Regions from separate parts of the Bacillus sp. LQ16 genome, predicted to be linked through region 1. Evidence: riboswitches for the same ligand, from Rfam matches in the RefSeq annotation. Region 1 holds a riboswitch; the other holds the start of a gene.

Region 1 (7,643 bases):
TCTTTATTTGAAACGATTGGTCTCGTCTCTGTTGTAGAGGAAGAAGATATGCATGCTGTCACTGCATTATCCGGAAGTGGACCTGCTTATATTTATTACGTAGTGGAAGCTATGGAAGAAGCTGCAAAAAAAATTGGTTTAAAAGAAGATGTTGCAAAATCACTTATTCTTCAAACGATGATTGGTGCTGCTGAAATGCTAAAAGCAAGTGACAAACACCCTTCTATTTTGCGAAAGGAAATTACTTCTCCTGGCGGAACTACCGAAGCAGGTATTGAAGTATTACAAGAACATAAATTTCAACAAGCACTTATTTCTTGTATTACACAGGCAACGGAACGATCACATAATCTTGGAAAAACATTAGAACAACTAACAAAAGAAAAATAAAAAAAGGAGCTCAAGTTTATTTGAGCTCCTTTTTCTATAATTACACTTAGTTATTGTTCTTCCCAAAAATCTCTTCTTGCAGGCGACGACCAGTCGGCGTTGCTGCAAGTCCACCTTCCGCTGTTTCACGAAGTGCTACTGGCATCGTTTGTCCGATTCTAAACATTGCCTCAATTACTTCATCACATGGAATTGTACTCGTTACACCAGCTAATGCTAAATCTGCTGAAATCATCGCATTTGCAGCTCCTGCTGCATTACGTTTTACACAAGGTACTTCTACAAGTCCTGCAACAGGATCACACACTAAACCAAGCATGTTCTTTAATGAAATTGCCATCGCTGTAGCTGCTTGATCTTGTGTTCCACCAGCCATCTCAACTGCAGCTGCAGCCGCCATTCCACTTGCTGAACCAACTTCAGCTTGGCATCCTCCTGCAGCACCAGAAATACAAGCGTTATTCGCAACAACCATACCGAAAGCTCCTGCTGTAAATAAGAATTCAATCATTTCTTCACGTGTAGGCTGCAATTTTTCTCTTAGCGCAAATAGTACACCTGGCACTGTTCCAGCAGACCCTGCTGTTGGTGTTGCACAAATAATTCCCATCGCTGCGTTTACTTCATTTGTTGCAACAGCTTTGCTTACTGCATCCAAAATCGTATCTCCAGATAAGCCTTTTCCACTCTTCATATACGCTTGAACTTTTACAGCATCTCCACCAGTTAAACCAGTTGGTGATTTCACGCCGCGAATACCACGTTCTACTGCTTGTTCCATCACGACTAAGTTCTTTTCCATACCAGCAATTACTTCTTCACGTGAAATACTTCTTGTTTCCATTTCACATTGAATCATAATTTCTGCGATTTTTACATTTTGTTCTTTAGCTTGCGCCACTAGTTCCGCTGCGTTCCGAAACATGGTGTGTCCCCCCTGCAATTAATCCATAATAGTTACTTGACAAATATTTTGTTGCGCTTTTATTTCTTCAATCACTTCATCTGCTAATAATTCATCTGTTTCAATAACCATAAGCGCTCTTCTTCCTTTTTCTTTACGAGAAACACTCATTGTACTAATGTTAATCTCGTTTGTAGCAAGGATTGAAGCTACTGCTGCAATAGCACCAAAGCGATCGTTATTTACAATAAGTAGTGCTGGACTTGTGCCTGATAATTGAAGATCGAATCCGTTTAATTCTACAACTTCAATTTTACCGCCACCAATTGAGCAAGCAACAACTTCAATTTCTTCTTCACCTTTATACAAACGAATTTTCGCTGTATTTGGGTGAGGTGCATTGGCATCTTCTTCAATGAATTCCACTTCAATTCCGCGCTCTTTTGCTATTTCTAGCGCCTCTGGAATACGTAAGTCATCTGTTTCAAATCCTAATATTCCACCGATTAGTGCTACATCCGTACCATGCCCTCGATACGTCTTTGCAAATGATCCATATAACGAAATGCTTACTCTTTCTGGTTCATGACGAAACAGCTGGCGAGCAACTTGCCCCATTCTTGCCGCGCCTGCTGTATGTGAACTTGATGGTCCAATCATAACTGGACCGATAATATCAAATACTGAGCGATACTTCATCATAACTCCCCCTAAACCTCTATGCAAAAATTTATTCTACTATTCTATTAACCTGCTACATCTGTCGCTTTTCCAGTTGTACCACGAATTTGTTCTGCTGTATGAATTGGATAATTTTTAAATAAAAGTAATCCAATATAACCTGAAATAATACCAGTTATAATAATACATAAGAATCTTAGCATTATTTTCATTAAAAAATGATATAAGATAATCCACAATAAAGTCTGGTAGCAATCCAAAGTTTAACACAGAAGCCATTGCAAGGATAGCATAAACAAGCGATATCTTTCCTATTATAATTCTCATGTTACTCTCTCATGGTTTAGTCAACTTCACTTGTTACGATAATAACTAAAAAGCATGTGACTTATCATAAATTATAATCTGCCCTCATTATAGCTTGTTTTTTATAAAACGCTTACTTTTGTTGAATTTTAAAAGTTCTGAATAAAAGTCCATTCCTGCTATTTGTATCACTTGTATGTCATCTGACTTATATAACAGTTTTTCTAAATAATCATTATTTCGTATTTTTATCGTATATATTCAAACCATTCTAATTTTCTGTATCATCCAAGTATAAGTATAAAATAATAACAGTTTTATTTTTAAATTTTTTTAGACATAAAAAAATGGCAACCCACCGTTACCATTTTTTACAAAATTATTATTTTTCTACTGGGAATGATTTCAAATCTGTCGCTATTTCTGTATTAGAAAACAACTCTCTTGCCTCTTTCAATAATTCCTTATATGTATCTCCTTGATAGCGAGAACTAATGTGAGTTAAGATTAATCGCTTCGCATTTGCCTGAAGTGCAATGCTCGCAGCTTGCTTAGATGTGGAATGAAAATAATCATGCGCTTGTTGCTCATCTTCTGCTGCGAAAGTCGCTTCATGGACAAGTACATCTGCATCTTGCGCAAGCTCCCTACTTGCTTCGCAATATCGCGTATCACCTAAGATAGTAATAATTCTTCCTTTTTGAGGTGGGCCGATAAACTCATTTCCATTTAATATCGTGCCATCCTCTAATTCAACTACTTCTCCATCCTTTAAACGTTTAAAGATTGGACCTGGTTTCACACCCATCTCAAGCAACTTATCAACTAAAAGAGCACCTTGTATATCTTTCTCTACAATACGATATCCAAAACATTCTATACCGTGTGACAATCTTTTCGTTTCTACATAAAATTCATTATCTTCAAATACGGTACCTTCTTCTGTTATCTCCACAACTTCAAGTGGATATTTCACATGTGTCGTACTTACCGATAATGCCACTTCAATAAATTGTTTAATTCCTTTCGGTCCATACACCGTTAAAGGCGTAGTTCCTCCTTGAAATGAACGGCTACCTAATAAACCAGGCAATCCAAAAATATGATCGCCATGTAAATGCGTAATAAATATTTTTTCAATGCGGCGCGGACGTACAGATGTATGTAATATTTGATGTTGCGTGGCCTCGCCACAATCAAATAACCAAGTTTGTCCTCGTTCTTCTAACAATTGTAAAGCAATTGCTGAAACGTTCCTTCCTTTTGAAGGAACACCTGCACCAGTTCCTAAAAATACAAATTCCACTTTCTTTCCTCCAGCTCTAAATATACTCTATCTCTCATCTTACGGAATGTTATTTCAAATGGCAAATTGAATTTACATAACCAATCATCTAGACAACTATATAACACGAACATTATACTTAAAAAATTTAGCAATCGTTCGTGTTTTGTGTTAAAATGATTATACTACATTTTAAGGGAGCGTTTTATTATGAAAGAAGTATTTCGTTTACAAACTGATTTTTCATCTTCATTTGATCGCTGGGTAAGTTCTTTCGTGTCTGATCACCCAGCACAATTAGAATGGACAACTTTAAAGGAATTAATCCATGAATATACAACATCACATACAAATGATACGTTACCAGCATATATTTCTTCAGCTTTAACATATTACGCCCAACGCGTTTCAACTACAAACAGTTCAGAGATTGTTATTTTTGAAAACCCTACCATCTCGTAATCTATAATAAAAAAGCACTGGTTACAGTGCTTTTTTATTTATACTTATTTAGCAAATGATTATATTCCGTCCAAAAGTCTGTATACATACTTTGATCAAACTCATCTAAAATTATCTTTTCACTTGATTTATTGAATAATTCTTTTGCTTGTAGCGCAAAAGAAACAATTTGTTTTCTATATTCATTTTCATTTACTTCTATATGAAGCCCTTCATAGTATATAGCCTTTTGATCAGTAGAAATAACTTTGACAAAATCCTTTAAAACCACATTTTCACCTATATGGTTTATAGTCCAATGAATTAAAATTGGGCATCCTAACATGAGCATAGTGCCACATCCGTGCAAAATAAGCCCCTCTTCATTTTCAATATCACAAATATATTCTTTATCTAAAGTTCGTAACAGAGCTAAAGCTGATTCACTTATTCCCCATTCCTCATCCATACCTGTTTGTGTAATAATCGTTCCATCCACATTTAAATAAAATTCCCCGTGAGAACATAAATCTTCCTGCTCATTAAACAACCACTTTTGATTCTCAATATTTATAATAAAATTTTGTGGTACCATTACAAATTCCCCTTTTATAAAAATATTTATTTTCCACATTATTTATAATTAATATCATGCATTTCATCCCATATATCTATTATAAATCCATTTAATATTTTAAAAACACAGATAAAAAAGATATTGACACTACGATTTTACAGTGCTAACATTCAACATGTAATTGAATATGGTCTCTGTTAGGTGAGGCTCCTGTATAGAGAAACGCTGCTGCCCAAAAATGTCGAGAGACGCCAATGGGTCAACAGGAAAGGTCGGAATGAAGGCCTTTTTTAACGTAGCTGGTTTCAGTACCTATGCTATACAGTGCTAAAACTCAACGAGGGAGAGGTGCATGTATTTTGTCATACACAAAAACTGTTTTTATTTATGTCTACTAGCAGTCTTTGTTGTGGACTCTTTTAACTGCGAATTCAGACCTTTACTCGTTTTGAGTAAAGGTCTTTTTACGTCTATATGCACCTTACTATGAAACAAACATAGCATATTCAGAAACTACTAAATTGTACGGAGGTGAGGAACAGTTGGCAATTGATGATTCGGCCCAGATACCCATACGTTTTACATTCATATTTCATCATGTAGGTAGGAAAGAAACTGTTCCTCACCATTTCAAATAGTTAGGTAACAGATTGTTTCCTCCTTCATGACAGAGGAGGAACTACCGATGTTTAATTTACAAAGACAAGAAACAAAGCATGCTTATGAGCAAGATAGCATGAAAACAAATAACGAATTATTAGTGGAGGTTGCAACACAAGATATAAGCTCTGCGTTAAAACTTTTAGAAACATCTCAAGATGGATTATCTAAACAAGAAGCGTCTCGTAGACTTTCTTTATATGGCCCGAACGAAATAGCTCATAATAAAATGGCACCGTGGTACATTCAGCTTCTGTTAGCATTTAAAAATCCATTTATTTTCGTTTTATTAGCTCTTGGAGCACTCTCCTTTTTCACGGATGATATGCAAGGAACAATTGTCGTATCTGTAATGGTCCTACTTAGTGCAACGATTCGGTTTTCCCAAGAATTTCGTTCTCAAAAAGCTGCCGATAAATTAAAAGCTATGGTTCGAACAACTGCGAGCGTATTTAGAATAAATGGATTTGTACATGAAATAAAAAATGTAACGAATTTAAATCGAAATTACACAACAGAAATTCCAATTGAGGAACTTGTACCTGGCGATATTATTTCCCTTTCAGCAGGTGATATCGTTCCAGCCGATGTGCGTATTGTATCCGCTAAAGATTTATTTGTTAATCAATCTTCTTTAACAGGGGAAGCACTTCCTGTAGAAAAATACGAAAACTGCTACCATACAGAAAATAAGCATATCTTACCGAAAAACATGAAAAAAAATTACAATCCACTCGATATGGAAAACCTTTGCTTCATGGGAACAAATATTGTAAGTGGTAGCGCAAAAGCTGTTGTCATCTCAACAAGTACTGATACGTATTTCGGCTCTTTAGCAAATAAGGTAATCGGAAAGCGGGTAGAAACAAGCTTTGATAAAGGTGTAAACAAAGTAAGCTGGCTCTTAATTACATTCATGCTTATTATGGCGCCTATTGTCCTTCTCATTAACGGATTCACAAAAGGAGATTGGCAAGAAGCTTTCTTCTTCGCTATTGCCGTGGCTGTTGGCCTTACACCTGAAATGTTGCCAATGATTGTAACTGCTAATTTAGCTAAAGGTGCCGTTAACATGTCTAAACAAAAAGTAATTGTGAAGCAACTAAATTCTATTCAAAACTTAGGTGCTATGAATATTCTTTGTACAGATAAAACCGGAACTTTAACAGAAGATAACGTTATCCTTGTTCGTCACTTAGATCCTAATGGAAATAAATGCAATCGCGTCTTGCAATTTGCCTATTTAAATAGTTTCTATCAAACTGGATTGAAAAACTTAATAGATAAAGCTGTTATTAAGCATACAGAGGAAAACAATACATTTGACCCATCAGCTTTTCAAAAGCTAGATGAAATTCCATTTGATTTCGCCCGCCGGCGTATGTCAGTCATCGTAAAAGATATTTCAGGTAAACATACAATGGTTTGTAAAGGTGCCGTAGAAGAAATTTTATCAATTTGCAACTACACTGAAGTGGATAAAAAAATCGTTACACTCACTGAGGAAATACGCTCAAATGTCAAAAAACTAAGCGAGACATTGAATAGTGAAGGTATGCGGGTTATTGCTGTGGCTTATAAAAAAGATAGAAACATAAATGATAAAGAGTACGCAGTAAAAGACGAAACTGATATGATTCTCGCTGGATATATCGGCTTTTTAGATCCACCGAAACCATCTGCAGCAGCTGCAATTCAAGCATTACAAAAGCATGGTGTACAAGTAAAAATTTTAACTGGCGATAACGAAATTGTTACACGAAAAGTTTGTAAAGAAGTTGGATTAGATATCGGCGAACCAATCCTCGGTTACGAGATTGATTCTTTACCAGATAAAGCATTAGCAAAACTTGCTGAAGAAACGACTGTATTTGCGAAGCTTAATCCAATGCAAAAATCTCGCATTATACACGCATTACAAGGAAACGGACACACTGTAGGTTACATGGGAGATGGCATTAACGATGCTGTAGCATTACGTGAAGCTGATGTCGGAATATCTGTTGATACTGCTACTGATATTGCGAAAGAAGCTTCTGATATTATTCTACTCGAAAAAAGTTTAACTATATTAGAAGCCGGAATTTTAGAAGGACGTACTACATTCGGAAATATTTTAAAATATATTAAGATGACAGCTAGCTCTAACTTCGGTAATGTGTTTAGCGTGTTAGTAGCAAGTGCTTTCATTCCTTTTTTACCGATGCTTGCCATTCATCTTTTAATTCAAAACTTACTTTATGATATTTCACAACTTTCTATTCCATGGGACAAAATGGATAAAGAGTTTCTAGAAAAACCACGAAAATGGGATACTGCAAACTTACGAAACTTCATTATTTGTATCGGCCCAATTAGTTCCATATTTGATATTATCACATACGTAGTCATGTGGAATG
Region 2 (7,643 bases), 2.4 Mb from region 1:
AAATGTTGTTTTTACAGCACATCATGAACATATCGAGGATTGGAATACCACTATGTATTTAAGTCAGCTATGCCATGTTGAAAATAAAGTATTGCCAATGTCAGAACTTAGAATTACAAAGGATGCTCTAGTCGATAAAGATGGGGCGAAGATTGATGTTTTATATCGCCAAACATATCCGATAGAAGATTTAATTGAGGATCAAGATCCTGAAACAGGAGATTTGGTAGGTGTGGAACTGTTACAACTTGTAAAAACCGGAAAGCTTTTTATAATAAATCCTTTGTCAGCATTTTTACTTCAGCCAAAATCAATTCAGTGTCTTATTTGGGGGTTAGCAGAAGAAGAGGTCTTTTATACAAATGAGGAACAACAGTGGATTAAAGAATATATGTTACCTACATATTTAGAACCAGATTTATTTTTAGGAAAAGGTTCTTTCGTTCAAAAACCTTCATTTGGGAGAGAAGGAGATACAATTACGATTCGCGATAAAGACGAAAATATTATGCTTCAAAATGCACACGAAACGTATAAAGCGTCACTGCCGATATTTCAAAAGTATACCGAACTGCCAGTCGTATCCTTGGAAACAGAAAAAGGGATCGAGAAACTGTCATATGTGTTTGGTTCGTTTTTAATTGCTGGAAAAGCGAGTAGTATCGGTATTCGTGCGGGAGAAAAGATTACAGGAAATGAATCGTACTATTTACCGGTAGGTATAAAAAGGAGGGGAAAAAATGATTAATTTTTTATTATATTTAGCAGTAACACTCGGCCTTTTATGTATAGGTCTGTTCTTAATGGAAGTGACAACGAAAGTAAAGGAATTTAAGTTAATGGCTCAAGGAAATAAGGCGGTAAGCTATGTGCTTGGAGGAAGATTACTTGGGTTAGCTGTTGTTTTATATTCGACAGCAGCTAATTCAATTTCACTTCTTGATATGATTTCGTGGGGAGCAGTTGGGATTTTGGCTCAAATTATCGTCTTTTATTTAGCTGAGTGGCTTACACCACGCTTTAATATAAACAAAAGTCTCGAAGAAGATAATCAAGCAGTCGGTCTTTTTCTTATGTTTTTATCGCTTTCGATTGGGATTGTAATCGCTGGTTGTATAACTTATTAAAAACTTTACGTTTAAACGTAAAGTTTTTTATTTTATCCCGCTATTTGCCGGGCAGCCCGATTGGTGAGGGCTAATAATCAGTGGGGGATGAACAAAACCCCCACTGATTAAAGTTTCACTTTATATACGTTAGTTTGCCATACCTTTTGAAAAAATTGTAGGCTACTGTTGACATCTATTTTAAATAAGAGTAACATTTTCAATGTAATGAAAATAAGTCTCTGTTAGGTGAGGCTCCTGTATAGAGAAATGCTACTGCCCAAAAATGTCGAGAGACGCCAATGGGTCAACAGGAATGATCGAATTAAGGTTTTTCTTAACGTAGCTGGTAATGTACCTATGCTATACAGTGCTAAAACTCGGCGAGGGAGAGGTCCGTAGATTTCTAATTATATTAGAAATCGTTTATTTGTGTATGTAATGGCCACTACTCTCTTAAGGGTAGGGGTCTTTTTTGTTACCAAGCTATGAGTAATTTCATAGTATAAACTATAAAATTAAACGAGGAGGTGAGGAGCATGTCAAATTCTGACTCGGTTCCGTTACCCATATACTTCAAATCAAAAATATATGATGTAGGCAGGAAACGATTTGTTCCTCCCTCTATATTTATCACAATGTAGCGTTTATAAAGCGCTAGACACTTTCACAGAAAAGTGGATAAATTGAGAAACAAAGCGTTTCTTCCTATGTTGTAAAGGAGGAGACGATAATATGTTATATGCAAACAAAACTGTGGGTAACACGTCATATAAACTAAATAAAAAATCAATAAAAGAACAAACAATGCTCCAAAAAAATAAAGATTTATTAATTGAAATTGCAACAAGAGATGTAAAATCTGTATTTGCATATTTTAAAACAACAAGAGACGGACTATCAATGAAAGAGGCGCAAAAACGTATTCAAGTATATGGCCGAAATGAACTAACTTCAAAAAGAGCAATTCTTGCAGAAGTAATGATGAAGCTTGGTGGCATGATTCCAGGTTTTTCAAAACAACGTGTGTGTGATGAATTACAACGTGAAACGATTACTGTATCTAGAGTAGAATGTTCTAGTAGTACAGGGCTAAATAGTGAACTGAAAATGATGGAGATACCAGTGCAAGAACTTGTACCTGGAGATATGATTTTTCTTTCGGCTGGAGATGCTGTGCCAGCTGATGTACGTATTATTTATGCAGATGATTTATTAGTGAATGAGTCTGTGTTAACGGGAAACGAAGCGAGTATAGAGAAGTTTGAAAGCTGCTATCACCTTGAACGTAAACGATTTATTCCATTAAAACGGATGAAAGATTATAATCCACTTGAGCTTGAAAATGTATGTTTTAAAGGTTCACATATCGTTAGTGGAAGTGCAAAGGCTGTAGTTGTTTCTACTGGAAAAAATACGTATTCAGGCATATTGCATACTTGTTGTAGTAGAACGTCTTAATGTGTTAATGGTGCTAAATATACAAAAACAATGTATAATAGACAAAGTTGAGCAAAAACGTAGAATGGTAATCTATTTATATAACCTTACGTGATAACGTGAGGTTATTATTTTTTTAATAGGAGAGGAATTATGAAAAAAGTATTATTAGTTGATGGTATGGCACTATTATTTCGTGCTTTTTACGCAACAAGTGTCTACGGACAATTTATGAAACGACAAGATGGAACCCCTACGAATGGGATTCATGGTTATATGAAACACTTGTTAACAGCTACGCAAGCGATTGAACCAACACATATCGTTACATGCTGGGATATGGGAAGTACGACATTTAGAACAGAATCGTTCTCGAATTATAAAGCAAATCGTGCAGCGCCACCAGAAGAATTAATTCCTCAATTTGATTTAGTGCAAGAAATGACTGCGAAATTATCCATTCCAGTTATCGGTATGAAAGGCTACGAAGCGGACGATTGTATCGGTACGCTTGCAAAACAATACTGCAATGAAGCTGAAGTTTATATTTTAACTGGTGATACAGATTTACTTCAACTTGTTGATAAGAACGTTACGGTTATGCTTCTGCGTAAAGGAATTGGAAATTACGAATATTACACACCGGAGAAAATCATGGAAGAAAAAGGTGTAGAGCCGTGGCAAATCGTCCATGCAAAAGCTTTCATGGGAGATACAAGTGATAATTATCCAGGTGTAAAAGGTATCGGTGAAAAAACAGCGTATAAGCTTATTCAAGAGCACGGAACAGTATCCGCTGTACTAGAAAATGTAGAATCATTAACAAAAGCGCAGCGTACGAAGATTGAAAGTGATTTAGAGAACTTAAATATTTCGTTGCAATTAGCACAAATTCACTGTGAAGTTCCAATTTCATGTTTACTAGAAGAGGGATTACACACAATGGATGAAGAAAAACTTAGATTTGTTTGTGAAGAAATGAATTGGGGAAGACCTGAAATATTAATAAATATGCTATAAATAGTTTGGAAAGAGGGATGTTGCATAAGTCGAAATTTGACTTGGTGACACCTTCTTTTTGTTTTTGTAAACAGTATTATAGTAAATAAAATTATGTCGAACTCAATTTTAAATATATAAATGTTTCGACAAGATATAATGATAAAAGTTGATGGGAATAGTAATTTTTATAATGAAGTGAATTAATTTCAACATAGTTTTAGAGAGTCTTTTTTTCGTGTTCACAAAGTTGTCAGAAAATAAACGGAATTTTCATATGAAGTTCAAATAGAATTCACAACAATCAATTATTATAAGGACACACAGATAATTCTTTATCTTTTATATAAACCATCCCCCAAGGAGGACAATGAAAATGAGAAAAAAAGTGAGAAAATCTTTTAAACAATTATTAATTGAAAATAAACAATCACTATTAAATAATAAAGAAAATATGAAAGAAATTGAAGAGAGAATTGAGAAACGACATGTAGCATATAGTGGTGCCAGTAATTAAATAAAATAAAAAAGATAGCCTATGTAGGCTATCTTTTTTATTTTATATTGAAAAAACGCTATTCATCTCTTTAATTTTGTAAATATGCAAGAAATTTTTATAGTGTTTTTCTATCAATATTACTCATTTTTCGAGGTTGAAATTGGTATATACCAATTTTTGAGATTCGCTATTCATAATATTACAAAAAATGTTACAATACACTCAAATTTATACTATAAAATCATTTTAATATGAAAAATTGGAATGAAAAGAAAGGAGAGGAATATGAATAAAGATGTCGCTTTGAAATGATTATTATCATTTCATTAGGAGTTGATGTAAAAAGATGAAGAGATACGAAGAATTGGATTCTATAAGAGGGATTTCTTCATTAATAGTAATGATCGGTCATCATTTAATGATTTTTTCAGCATTTCAAAATTACAGTTATGAAGATAATAAACCATTTGTTGTGTATCTATTAAAAGAAACGCCTGCTCGTCTTATTTTTAGTAGTGGTAACGAATCTGTTATTATCTTTTTTGTTTTGAGCGGATTTGTTTTGTATGAATCTATTCAAAAAACCTATAGTAGCTATGGGTCATACCTTTTAAAACGTATATGCAGAATATATATTCCCTATATTGTGGCAATAATTATAGCTATTATATGCCAGGCTACAATTAGTGAATATGGTATTTCTTATTTAAGTGAATGGTTTAATCGCTCATGGACGATTGAAAGTTCTCCAAGCTTAATAGCGCAACATATTTTATTGGTTGGGAAATATAATACAGATGCATATAATGGTGTGATTTGGTCACTTGTCCATGAAATGCGAATATCAATAATTTTTCCGTTAATTTTGATGATTTGTTTACGAAAAACGTTAAGGTGTTCATTACTATTATTGTTTAGTTTTAGTATATGTTCTGTCGTAATATTATTTTTGTTTCGCTCGGGCTTAACATTAACAAGCTATGCATTAACGTTGCATTATACGGTGCTGTTTTTATTGGGGGCACTAGTTGCGAAGTATAAAAATAATTTAATAGTTTTTTATAGTAATTGTACTAAAAACACGAAAATTGCATGGTTTTTATTTGCGATTTTACTTTTTATGTATGAAGGACTTATTGGAGAAATTAAAGTACTCAATAATTTTATATTTCGAGACTACGTAGTGGCGATAAGTGCAAGTCTATTTGTCATATTAAGTTTGTCAATATCAACTTTGTCATCCTTGCTACGCAATAAATACTTGTTATATTTGGGGAAGATTTCTTACAGTCTTTATTTATACCATATTATATCGTTGTTTTCCCTTATATACATGTTCCATGAAATATTACCGTTGCCTATTATTTTAATTTTTTCACTTATATTTTCGTTTATACTTGCAATACTTTCGTATATATATGTAGAAAAATTTGCATTCAGAGTCGGAAAGTATGTAACAAAACAAGTGGATAGAAAGAAGAGAGGGGTATCTGTAAAGAGTGACTTGCAGGATGTTATTCAGAAAAGGGCGGTGAAATAATTGAAGCAAGAAATGAGTATAAAAGATTTTCAACAATTATTGAAAAGAAGATTCGTAACGATTATTTTAACGATGTGTTGTTTAACCGCTTCTTTAGTTCTTATCTCTATGTATGTTTTAAAGCCGTCATATCAATATTCAACGCAAATTCTTGTTGGGAATTTAGATGAGTTTAATAAGGAAAATTCAACAAATAAAACACAAGAAAATAAGCAACTAGTAACATCGTATGTTGATATTTTAAAAAGCCCATTAATTATTTCAACAGTCAAAAAAACTTTGAAATTAGAGCAATCAAGTTATGAATTAGCACAAAAAATCTCGGTAGTGAATACGGACAATTCACAAATTGTAACTGTTACAGTAAAAGATTCCAATCCGAAAGTCGTGAAAGACATTGTAAAGACATTGGCAGAGCAATCACAACAAAGTTTTCAACAGTACACAAATGTACAAGGTGTGAAAGTGTTGACTGATCCTGAGTTACAGGAACAGGCTGAAAAATTGTTTCCGAAATTTCAACTGATCATTCCTATTTCTTTAATTGTTAGTTTTTTTGTTGGGATAGGTTTAGCTGTATTTCGAGATTATTTTGATGAACGTATATACACGGAACAAGATTTAGAGAAAATAACAACAGTCTCTGTTATTGGTCACATAAATGTGAAACCGAATAGAAAACAGAAATCTACAGAGATTGATAAACAATCATCTATATATCGAGGTGAACATGTCGATGTTTAGGACAAAGAAACAGCTGCCATTCGATTTGCATGATAATCTGATGAAAGAGCAGTTTTATACGGTGTATCACGAGCTGAAAAAATCTGGAAAACAACTATTCACAGTTAGTTCAACGAAGGACAGAGGGGTTGTTGCCTCACTTATAGTAAATATGGGTCTAGTGTTTGCAGAAATGAAGAAAAAGGTGTTACTTATTGATGTGAATTTTTCTGACCCTAAATTACATGTATTATTACAAAGTGATCACATGATAACCGTAAACGATATAATAAGCTCTTTCCCCTGCAATTATGAATCTTTTTCTAGTAATTTGTCTAAATACTTATATTGTATTCCTGCAAAAAAAACAGTACACACAGGGACGCCCTTAGTTGCTATGGATGAATTTGATAATGCGATTGCTAAGTGGAAAGAAGATTTTGATTACATTTTCTTTTATTCTTCTGAAGTATTTGATCTTCCTGCTACGCACATTATTGCAGAGAAATGCGATGGAATGGTCTTAGCAGTTAAAAAGCGAAAAGATTCACTACGTACAGTGCAAAAAGTAATAGCGGATATAAATAGGAAAGAATGTGAATTAATAGGTATAATTTTATATTCTTGAATGTGGGGGTAACGATCCATGATTCGTGAAACAAATCAAGCCAAGTTGTATACGATTCCGGCTCAAGAAAAGCCTAGCATATTGAATCGAAGTGTAAAACGCTTGTTTGATATTATATTTTCAATCATATTGTTACTATTAACGATACCAATTATGTTGTTCTTTTGTATTATGATTACTTTAGAAACATCAGGGGCTCCAATTTACTTTCAAGAACGTTTAGGTATAAACGGGAAGAAGTTTAATGTATTTAAATTAAGATCAATGGTAAAGGATGCTGAAATAAATGGCCCACAATGGGCAAAAGAACATGATTCAAGAATTACAAAAGTTGGATTGTTTATAAGAAAAACGAGAATTGATGAATTACCACAACTTTTAAATATTTTAAGAGGAGATATGTCTTTTGTAGGCCCTAGACCAGAGAGAGAGTTTTTTTATAATGAGTTTGATACGTTTATTCCAGAATTTAAGGATCGTTTAATGGTAAAACCAGGATTAACAGGATGGGCACAAATAAATGGAGGATATAATCTTGATCCAAAGGAAAAGTTGAGGCTGGACATGGAGTATATTGAAATGAAAACATTTCGGCTGGACATCCGTATTTTATGTAAAACCGTTTTAATTGTATTGAACGGTAATGGTGCAAGATAAATATATATGTAAACAAACAACATATGTAAGTAGGTTACTTGCAAAGGAGAA

Evidence for each region. Region 1 has a riboswitch for magnesium ahead of mgtA (magnesium-translocating P-type ATPase). Riboswitches for the same ligand answer to the same signal wherever they lie in the genome.
Region 2: it holds a riboswitch for magnesium, as region 1 does, so the genes downstream of both, AC3EMB_RS08305 (P-type ATPase actuator domain-containing protein) here and mgtA (magnesium-translocating P-type ATPase) in region 1, are expected to answer to the same signal.

What each region holds. Positions count from the first base shown of each region.
Region 1 covers NZ_CM173491.1:4,044,301-4,051,943, forward strand. Annotated here, with positions in the region: gene proI (pyrroline-5-carboxylate reductase ProI) at 1-390, shown strand, start outside; gene sdaAA (L-serine ammonia-lyase, iron-sulfur-dependent, subunit alpha) at 437-1,315, opposite strand; gene sdaAB (L-serine ammonia-lyase, iron-sulfur-dependent subunit beta) at 1,334-1,993, opposite strand; gene AC3EMB_RS20290 (hypothetical protein) at 2,041-2,178, opposite strand; gene rnz (ribonuclease Z) at 2,664-3,587, opposite strand; gene AC3EMB_RS20300 (DUF3932 family protein) at 3,777-4,028, shown strand; gene AC3EMB_RS20305 (hypothetical protein) at 4,063-4,602, opposite strand; M-box (ykoK) riboswitch at 4,771-4,938, shown strand; gene mgtA (magnesium-translocating P-type ATPase) at 5,270-7,643, shown strand, end outside.
Region 2 covers NZ_CM173491.1:1,623,244-1,630,886, forward strand. Annotated here, with positions in the region: gene AC3EMB_RS08295 (glutathionylspermidine synthase family protein) at 1-748, shown strand, start outside; gene AC3EMB_RS08300 (DUF350 domain-containing protein) at 741-1,127, shown strand; M-box (ykoK) riboswitch at 1,341-1,506, shown strand; gene AC3EMB_RS08305 (P-type ATPase actuator domain-containing protein) at 1,842-2,567, shown strand; gene AC3EMB_RS08310 (5'-3' exonuclease) at 2,700-3,566, shown strand; gene AC3EMB_RS08315 (FbpB family small basic protein) at 3,922-4,062, shown strand; gene AC3EMB_RS08320 (acyltransferase family protein) at 4,391-5,584, shown strand; gene AC3EMB_RS08325 (YveK family protein) at 5,585-6,328, shown strand; gene AC3EMB_RS08330 (CpsD/CapB family tyrosine-protein kinase) at 6,315-6,935, shown strand; gene AC3EMB_RS08335 (sugar transferase) at 6,954-7,592, shown strand.